One region of the Nocardia sp. NPDC049935 genome, then DNA from elsewhere that is predicted to be linked to it. Evidence: riboswitches for the same ligand, from Rfam matches in the RefSeq annotation. Region 1 holds a riboswitch; the other holds the start of a gene.
The links. A riboswitch is a leader RNA that binds a small molecule or an ion and turns the genes downstream of it on or off. The one in region 1 is predicted to bind thiamine pyrophosphate.
Positions count from the first base shown of each region.

Region 2: linked by a shared signal. The riboswitch ahead of thiC (phosphomethylpyrimidine synthase ThiC) and the one ahead of ACZ6SF_RS03345 (TenA family protein) in region 1 are both predicted to bind thiamine pyrophosphate.

Region 1 covers NZ_JBVJHV010000001.1:706,105-710,734, reverse strand. Annotated here, with positions in the region: gene ACZ6SF_RS03355 (ABC transporter permease) at 1-501, opposite strand, end outside; gene ACZ6SF_RS03350 (ABC transporter substrate-binding protein) at 530-1,549, opposite strand; gene ACZ6SF_RS03345 (TenA family protein) at 1,546-2,250, opposite strand; TPP riboswitch at 2,244-2,339, opposite strand; gene ACZ6SF_RS03340 (LysE family translocator) at 2,461-3,105, opposite strand; gene ACZ6SF_RS03335 (hypothetical protein) at 3,146-3,625, opposite strand; gene ACZ6SF_RS03330 (VldE C-terminal domain-containing protein) at 3,902-4,537, shown strand; gene ACZ6SF_RS03325 (DUF6390 family protein) at 4,545-4,630, opposite strand, start outside.
Region 2 covers NZ_JBVJHV010000002.1:663,459-668,088, forward strand. Annotated here, with positions in the region: gene ACZ6SF_RS11370 (NAD(P)-dependent oxidoreductase) at 1-586, shown strand, start outside; gene thiC (phosphomethylpyrimidine synthase ThiC) at 681-2,309, opposite strand; TPP riboswitch at 2,300-2,426, opposite strand; gene ACZ6SF_RS11380 (Uma2 family endonuclease) at 2,549-3,127, shown strand; gene ACZ6SF_RS11385 (exodeoxyribonuclease III) at 3,173-4,006, opposite strand; gene ACZ6SF_RS11390 (MerR family transcriptional regulator) at 4,301-4,630, opposite strand, start outside.

The DNA of each region.
Region 1 (4,630 bases):
ACCACGGGAGGCGCCCATACTGCGCAGCAGGGCGCCGGCGTCCCGGTCGGCCGCCGCGAACCCCTCGATCAGCCCGATCGCCATCGGGAAGAAGGTGACCAGTGCGACCACGAGCACCTTCGGCAGCAGTCCGAAACCGAACCAGATCACCATCAGCGGCGCGATGGCGATGATCGGCAGGGTCTGGGAGGCGACGAACAGCGGGACGAACGCGCGGCGCAGCCACGGCGAGAAATCCACCACCACGGCCAGTAACCAGGCCAGGCTCAGCGAGACCGCGAATCCGGTCAGAGTCACCTGGACAGTGGCGGCGGCGTGGGTGCCGATCTCGTCGCGATGCGCCCAGCCCTGTCGCACGACCCGCAGCGGAGACGGGAGCAGTTGCGGGCGGATGCCGCTGATCTCGACATACACCTGCCAGCACGCGACCAGCACCGCGACGGTGACGACCGCCGGCACCAGCCGCCCGGCCCGCGCCCTCCGTGGGGTGTCGGCGGCGATCCGGCCAGGCTTCGCGTGGACTGGATCGCTAAGTGGGGGCGAGGTAGTCATTGGTGAAATACCCCGACCAGTCGGGTTCCTCGGTCAGCGGCGCGCCGTCGGGACCCGCGAGCAGCCCCTTCTCGTACAGGAACCCGGAGTTCGCGGCCCACTGTTCCCGGGTCTGCGCGCCCACCCGGCCGTCGGTGTCCTTCATGAATCGGCTCGCGAGCATGCGCTGGCTCTCGAACACCAGGTTCTCGTCGTTGAACGCACCGGGGTTGGCGTCGATGAGGTCCCGGGCGGCGGCGTCCGGATCGTCGGCGGCGAACTGGTATCCGCGCTGCAGCGCCTGGACGAACTTCGCCGCGCGGTCCGGGTTCGCTCGCAGCCAGTCCTCGTTGCCGTCGATCACGATGGCGTAGGCGTCGGGGAAACCGAAATCGGTGTACCGGAAATACTTCATCGGGGTGCCGTGGTGTTCGGCCTCGATCCCCTCCCAGCCCAGATAGGACACGGTGAAATCCGCCTGGCCGGAGTAGACCGCCTCGTACGCCGAGGTGCCCAGGGTGACGGAGGTGAAATCGCCGGTGCCGCCGTCGTTGCGGATCACCTGCTGCAGCGCCTCCACTTCACCGGGATCGCCGAAACCGGCATAGGTTTTGCCGTCGAGGTCTTTCGGGCTCGCGATATCGGCGCGGTCGGCCTTCACCCCGATCCCCGTCGCCCAATGCCGCAGCGGCGCCAGCACGGATACGGTGTGCGCGCCGGAGGCCCGCGAGAAGGTCGACGAATTATGGGTGCTCACACCGAATTCGGCGTTCCCGGCGTCGACCACCGTATCCACGGCGGTGTTGTTGTAGGGCAGGACCTCCACATCCAGGCCGGCATCGGCGAAATACCCGCGCTGCAGTGCGACGAACAGTCCGGTGTGGTTGGTGTTGGGCGTCCAGTCCAGCGCGAACCGGATGGTCCGGCCCTGATCGGCACCGGAGCAGGCCGTCAGCGCGGTGAGCGCCGCCACCGCGACGACGGCGCATACGAGGGCGCGGCGCAGGCTCCCGGTCATCCGGCGGGCCAGGGCTGCGGATGCAGGGCGGTATCCCAGAACATCAGTTCGTAGCGGGTGGCGACGACGAACGCCGTTTCCATCGCCGCCCGGTCCCGGGCGCTCGCGGCCTCGGCCGCCGCGTCCACCAGCGACCTGGCCGCGGCCGCGGACTCCTGGAACTCCTCGGCGCCGTAGGTGGACACCCACTGCGCGTAGGGGTGCTCGGGATCGGCGGCGAGAACTTCGGCGGCCTTCGCGGCCAGATCGCGGCCCACCTCGGCATAGATCCAGAAGCACGGCAACGCCGCCGCCGCGCCCACGGCATAGGACTCGGTCGCGGCCGTGGCGATCAGATAGGAGATATAGGCCAGGCAGGCCGTCGAATGCTCCGGCTCACCCTCCCGGACCGGGATCCGGCCGCCGGTGAGAAGGTCGTGGTGCAGGGCCGATTCGACGGCGACCGCCGTTCCGGCCGACTGCGCCCAGAACTGCGCGGTCTCCGGATCGGGTGCTTTGGCCGCCAGCAGCGACAGTGTCTTCGAGTATCCGGCCAGATACAGCGAATCCTGCTCGACATAGGTGCGGAATACCTCGAGCGGCAGGCTGCCGTCGCCGAGCCGGCGCAGGAATTCGAGGTCGTCGATGGCGCCGCGCAGTTCTTTCGTCCGATCCCAGAGGTGGTCGGTGAATCGGGCGGTTTCGGAGGATTGCGCGCGCAAAACCAGGACATCCCTTCGTCAGCATTACCTGAACAGGTTCTCGGGTCTCATCTCAGCCCCACTCGCGTGGAGCACCCCGTGTCGGAACGATTCCGACCATATCAGCCGTGCGCGTGCCGGTGGGGCCGCTCCCCCGCCCGTATCGGCAGCCCCCGACCCGGAAAACCGCTGAACTGCGCCGACCCGTGCGCGGCTGCTCCGGAACCTCGTTCAGCGACCGGACAGGGCCGGCTCCACCGCCACCGACGCACCCAGGCCGACGATCAGCGCGCCGCCCGCGCCGCCGACGGCTTCGAGCCGCTTCGGCGACCGCGCGAACCAATCGCGCGCGGCGGCGGCGAGCAACGCCCACGCGCTATCGCTCACCAGCGCGATCACCAGGAACACCCAGCCGAGCACCAGCAGCTGCAGGGGAATCGACCCGGACGCCGCATCGGTGAAATGCGGCAGCACCGCCGCGAAGAAGACGATCGCCTTCGGGTTGGTCACCCCCACCACCACGCTCTGCCGGAACACCCGGCGCCCACTCGCCGCGGGCGCGGGCGCACCCAGGACCTCGCGCAACGCCTTGCGCTCCCGGATCGCCTGCACCCCGAGGTGGATCAGATACAGCGCACCCGCCACCTTCACCACCGACATGGCCACCGCCGATGCCGCCAGGAGCGCGCCCAGCCCGACCGCGACGAACAGCAGCGCGATCTGCACCCCCAGTGTGTGGCCCAGCACGGAGATCAAGGCCGCCCGCCGCCCCAGCGTGAGCGCGCGCCCGATGGTGAACAGCACTCCGGGTCCGGGGACGATGATGAGAAGGGTGGCCGCAACGAAGAAGGCGAGCAGATTCGCGGTGGGGACCATGTCCGAATCCTATGCCCGGATGGTGTTTCCGGCGCCCGGATCAGCGGGCGCGGACCGCGGCGGACCGCTCGCCGGCACCGCCCGAGTTCCGGCCGGCCGCGCGATACGGGAGTACGTACAGGTAGAGCCCTGAGAACAGCAGCAGGGCGAGCGGGATCAGCGGCAGGTACGACACCCAGACGATCGGTTCCGGTAGCGACAGCGCGACGAAGGTCGCGAGCACGGTCACGGTGAAGACCGCGGCGCCCCACCGGTGCAGTTGCCGGACCCGGGGCGCGGGGGCACCGGTCCCGGGGCGCGGGTGTGCCCCGGCGCCACGACGGCCGCGCCGGGCCGCGGCGATATGCCGCGCATACAGGGTGAGGCCGGAGAAGAACAGCAGCGCGAGCGGGGGCAGCGGCAGATAGGACACCCACTCCGGTCCCTGTAGTGCCAGTACCGCGACGGTGATCACCACGGTCGCGGTGAAGACGATCGCCAGCACCCGGTGCGTCCGGCGGACCTGCCTGTTCCAGTTCATCGCGTCTCCTCCGAGCGGCTCACGTCCCGCGGCGGCCTGCCGCGCGAGTTCGATACCGAGGACGCTATCGGCGGCGCCGTGACCAGCACTTCTCGATTCCTGATCAGTTTCCGCCGGGAGAACTCGGCGATTCGAGCCGGAAATACCGCCGCATACCGGCCGCCTCGGACCGCGTCGGCCGAAATGACCGAAGTGCGACAGTTGCCGTGACTTTGCCGCGACTGTTTCGTAATCTAACGGTGATCTTGTCTCCGAGCGTTACGAGTTATCACGATTATGCCTGGTCGACACCGCAAACCGCCCCGAGCCACGAAGTTCGTACCGCTGGCAGGCAGCGCGGTCGCGGCCACCGCGGTGATCGCTATATCGGTGGCGGCCCGCCCCGGCCCGGACGCTCCGCCGGCCGCCGCGGCCGCGGTCGACGCGGCGGAGGTTCCCGCCGCCGGCCTCGGCAGGGCTCCGGAGGCAGCGCCCGGAGCGCCGATGGCGGTGGCCGCGGTCGACCGCCCGCTCGAGCCGCCGAGATCCGCGAAACGGCTCGCGCCACCCGCGATACCGTGCTCGACGGAACTCGCCGGGACCCTGCCGCATGTGGCGCAGGTGGGCAATCTGATCGGCAAGACCTTCGGCATCTCCGATATCGGCGGCGCCCACGGCCGCTACGACGGCGACCACGGCGCGGGCCAGGCACTCGATTTCATGACGTCCGATCCCGCACACGGCGACGCGATCGCGAATTTCGTCCTCGCCAACAAGGAACGCTTCGGGGTCACCTACGTGATCTGGCAGCAGCGCTACAACGACGGCAGCGGCTGGAGCTATATGGAAGACCGCGGCAGCCCCACCGAGAACCACTACGACCATGTGCACGTCTCGTTCGCCTCGGCCGCCGATGTATCCGTGACCTGCTGATCGCGTCTCAGCCGGCGAGCCTGCGGTTCGTGACGCGCAACTGCCGTTCGGTGGTCACGGCCAGCATATAGGCCCGGACCGGAGTCAGCGGCC
Region 2 (4,630 bases), on a different contig from region 1:
ACGGCATGTGGTGGACCAGGCGTTGGCACGCGGATACGAGGTCACCGCGCTCACCCGCGACGCGAGCCGGATCGACCGGTCGCGCGAGGGGTTGCGCATCGTCGAGGGCGATGTGCTCGACCCGGCGGCGGTCGAGCGGGCGGTAATCGGACAGGACGCGGTCGTCGTGGTCCTCGGCAACGGACGCAAGGGCCTGGTGCGGGCGGAAGGCACCCGCACGGTGATCGAGGCGATGAACCGGACCGGGGTGAAACGGCTGGTCTGCCAGTCCACCCTCGGCGCCGGCGACAGCCGGGCCAACCTGAACTTCCTGTGGAAATACATCATGTTCGGCCTGCTGTTGCGTCCGGCCTACGCCGACCATCAGCAGCAGGAAATCCATGTGCGCGCCAGCGACCTGGATTGGACGATCGTGCGGCCCAGCGCCTTCACCGACGGTCCCCGCACCGGCACCTACCGGCGCGGCTTCGGCGGCGACGAGGCCGGCCTGAGCCTGAAGATCGCCCGCGCCGATATCGCGGAATTCCTCCTGGACCAGGTCACCGATCGGACCTACGTACACCAGGCTCCGGGCATCTCCCACTGACCGCCGGTGGTGGCGCGGACGGTCGCGGCACCCGCCGGGACCCACAGAGCCCGCCCGGTCACCATGATCGGGCGGGCTCTGTTGTGATTGCTCGCTAGGTGGTGAGCGGCAGATACACTCGCTTACCGGTATCGGCGAATTCGGCGGACTTCTCCGCCATTCCCGCCTCGATGGCCTCCACATCGGTCAGGTTGTGCCGTTCGGCGTATTCGCGCACATCCGCCGAAATCCGCATCGAGCAGAATTTCGGGCCGCACATCGAGCAGAAATGCGCAGTTTTCGCCGGTTCCGCGGGCAGTGTTTCGTCGTGATACTCGCGGGCGGTATCCGGGTCGAGGGACAGGGCGAACTGGTCGTGCCAGCGGAATTCGAAACGCGCCTTGGACAATTCGTCGTCGCGCCGCTGCGCGTGCGGATGCCCCTTGGCCAGATCGGCGGCATGCGCGGCGATCTTGTACGTGATCACCCCGGTTTTCACATCGTCGCGATTCGGCAGGCCCAGGTGTTCTTTCGGGGTCACGTAGCACAGCATCGCCGTACCGGCCCGGGCGATCATCGCCGCGCCGATGGCCGACGTGATGTGGTCGTAGGCGGGCGCGATATCAGTGGCCAGCGGGCCGAGGGTGTAGAAGGGCGCCTCCTCGCACAGTTCCTCCTCCAGCCGCACGTTCTCCTCGATCTTGTGCATCGGCACATGCCCCGGACCCTCGATCATCACCTGCACCCCGTGCGATTTCGCGATCTTCGTGAGCTCGCCGAGGGTGCGGAGTTCGGCGAACTGCGCCTCGTCGTTGGCATCGGCGATCGAGCCGGGACGCAGGCCGTCGCCCAGCGAGAAGGTCACGTCGTAACGGGCCAGGATCTCGCAGAGCTCGTCGAAATGCTCGTACAGGAACGACTCCCGGTGATGTGCCAGACACCAGGCCGCCATGATCGAACCGCCCCGCGACACGATCCCGGTGACCCGTTTCGCGGTGAGCGGCACATAGCGCAGCAGTACGCCCGCGTGCACGGTCATATAGTCGACACCCTGTTCGCACTGCTCGATCACGGTATCCCGGTACAGCTCCCAGGTCAGGGCGGCCGGATCGCCGTTCACCTTCTCCAGCGCCTGATAGATCGGCACCGTGCCCACCGGTACCGGCGAATTGCGCAGAATCCACTCCCGGGTCTCGTGGATGTTCTTGCCGGTGGACAGATCCATGATGGTGTCGGCGCCCCAGCGGGTGGCCCACACCATCTTCTCCACCTCCTCGGCGATCGACGACGAGACCGCCGAATTGCCGATATTGGCGTTGATCTTCACCAGGAACTTCTTGCCGATCACGGTCGGTTCGAGTTCGGGATGCCGGTGGTTGGCCGGGATCACCGCACGACCCGCGGCGACCTCCGCCCGCACCAGTTCCGGTTCCACCCCCTCCCGCGCGGCGATGAACCGCATCTCCGCGGTCACCACGCCCGCCCGCGCCCACGCCAACTGGGTGCGGGGCCCGGGAAGATCCGGTTTCGGCCAGCTGTCGCGCACTGCGGGCAGCCCGGCTTCCAGATCGATGGCGGCGGATTCGTCGGTGTACGGCCCCGAGGTGTCGTACACATCGAAATGGTCGCCGTTGGTGAGGCCGATCCGGCGCACCGGAATGCGCAGACCGTCCGTCTCCCGATAGTGCTTGACGCTGCCCTCGATCGGACCCGTGGTCACGGAATCGACAGGTGTGCTCGTCATACTTGCCTCCCTACGCCGGCATTACCCGGTCAGGTTCATACGGTCGACGGCCCTGAACGCCCGATCTGGGCTAGCCGTCCTCTCAGCCCGCTGGTGCGAGCCCCCGTTGCGTGTGAAATTTTCCCCCCGACTGTAATTTGGAGGCGCTCCGCGCCTCGAGGGCGGGGTGTTCTTTCGTTCGGTGGGGTCGGGTGGGTGTTCGGTGCGGACTTCGGGGGTGCGGGCGATAGGGTCTAACGGTGACGCTCTCGCATGGATCGCTGATGACCGTGGGCGAGTTCGAGGAACTCGACGCCGCGGCACAGCGGATTTCCGATGGGTTGCGGCTGGAGTACTTGAACGGACTGCTGGCGGCGAAATCGCGACCGGACGTCAATCACAGCCGGGTCGTGCAATGGCTGGCCCGGTTCCTGGTGCCCCGCCGATCCGAGCTGTGGCTGTTCGCCGACCGGGGCCTGCGGGCCGGTCGCGGCGGCGGCAGCCGGGTCCGGCCGGACGCGATCCTCGCGCCCGCGTCGGCATTCGCGGGCGAAGGCGAATGGTCGGATCCGCAGCCGGTGTTCATGACGATCGAGATCACGTCCCGGGCCCAGCACACCGAACTGCGGGACCGGCTCGACAAACCGTTCCTCTACGCGGCGACCGGGATCCCGCTCTACTTCCTCATCGACCGCGGCGCGGCGGAGGCCAGCGTGTACAGCGAACCCGAAGACGGTCGATACGCCAGCAAGGTCACCGTCCCGTTCGGTACCGATATCGAGTTCCCGGAACCGCTCGGCACCTTCCTCGCCACCGACCCCCTCGCGGACTGGCTGTAGGCGCTCTCGACCCGGCCCTTTCGGGCCGGGTGACAGCGGCCGGGTTCAGCCCTGCCCGTCGGCGGCGATATCGAATTCGGCGATCACCGGCGCGTGGTCGCTGGCGCCCTTGCCCTTGCGTTCCTCCCGGTCCACCCCCGCGTCGGTCACCGTGGCCGACAGCGCCGGCGACGCGAGCACGAAATCGATCCGCATCCCCTCCTTGCGAGGGAACCGCAGCTGGGTGTAATCCCAGTACGTGTAGACGCCGGGGCCCGGAGCGAACGGTCGCATCACATCGGCGAAACCGGTCTCGGTGATCGCGCGGAAGGCATCGCGTTCGGGCCCGGAAACGTGGGTTCTGCCGTCGAAGAACTCCATCGACCACACATCGTCGTCGGTGGGCGCGATATTCCAATCTCCCACCAGCGCGGTCTTGGCCGCCGGATCGTCGGCCAGCCAGCGCGCGGCGTTATCGCGCAGCGCGGCCAGCCACTCCAGCTTGTACTCGTAGTGCGGATCGGTCAGTGCACGGCCGTTGGGCACATACAGGCTCCAGACCCGGACCCCGCCACAGGTCGCCCCCAGCGCCCGCGCCTCCACGGTGGGCGTGGTGATCAGCGCATCGGCGGCATCCCGGTCGAAACCGGGCTGACCGGGAAACCCGATCTCCACCTCCTCGAGCCCCACCCGGGACGCGATCGCCACCCCGTTCCACTGGTTCAGCCCCACATGGGCGACCTCGTACCCGGCCTCCGCGAAGCGCTCGAACGGGAACTGATCGTCGCGGCATTTGGTCTCCTGCAGGGCCACCACGTCGATGTCCTGGCGATCCAGCCAGGCCAGCATCCGGTCCTGCCGGGAGCGGATCGAATTGACATTCCAGGTAGCCAGTCGCACGAAAGAAGTATCTTCGAAGCGACTCCACCGCTCGAGGGCGGGGAGGTAATTCTGGAGGGCTGTAATTTTGGAGCGGCTCCGCCGCTCGAGGGCGGGGCCCTATTAACCCCGGTTCTTCACTCCCGGCGGTCGGTCGCTGCGCTCCCTCCCTCTGGTCGCTGCAGAACCGGGGCGGGCCCCGCCCTGGGGAGGAGACCTTGTGGAGGAGGTGGTGGGTATCTACGTGCTAGCGGGGGGGATGGGGCCGGGTGTCTGCGGGATGTGGGGTTGCATCGTTTTTGCCTCGAAGGTTGGTCAAGGGTTGGTGGGCTTCGGTCCTGGGGGGTGGTGCCGGCGGACGGTGGTGCCGGTGGCGTGGACGGTGCGGCCTATGTGGTGCAGGGCGGCCTCGAGGGTGTGTATCCGGTGCGCTTCGGGGGGTAGCGGTACGTGGGCCCAGCCGGGTCCGGCCAGTAGGAGCAGGGTGGATGCGCGGGTGCGGGCGGGGACGGTCTCGGCCGCGGTGCCCCGGGTCTGGGACCACAGCACGACGATGGGGTCGCGGGGTTGTGCGGCCATGGCCTCGGCCAGGGCGGTGGCGGGGACGGCTGCGCCTAGTAGCAGTGCGGCGACGGCGTTTTCGGC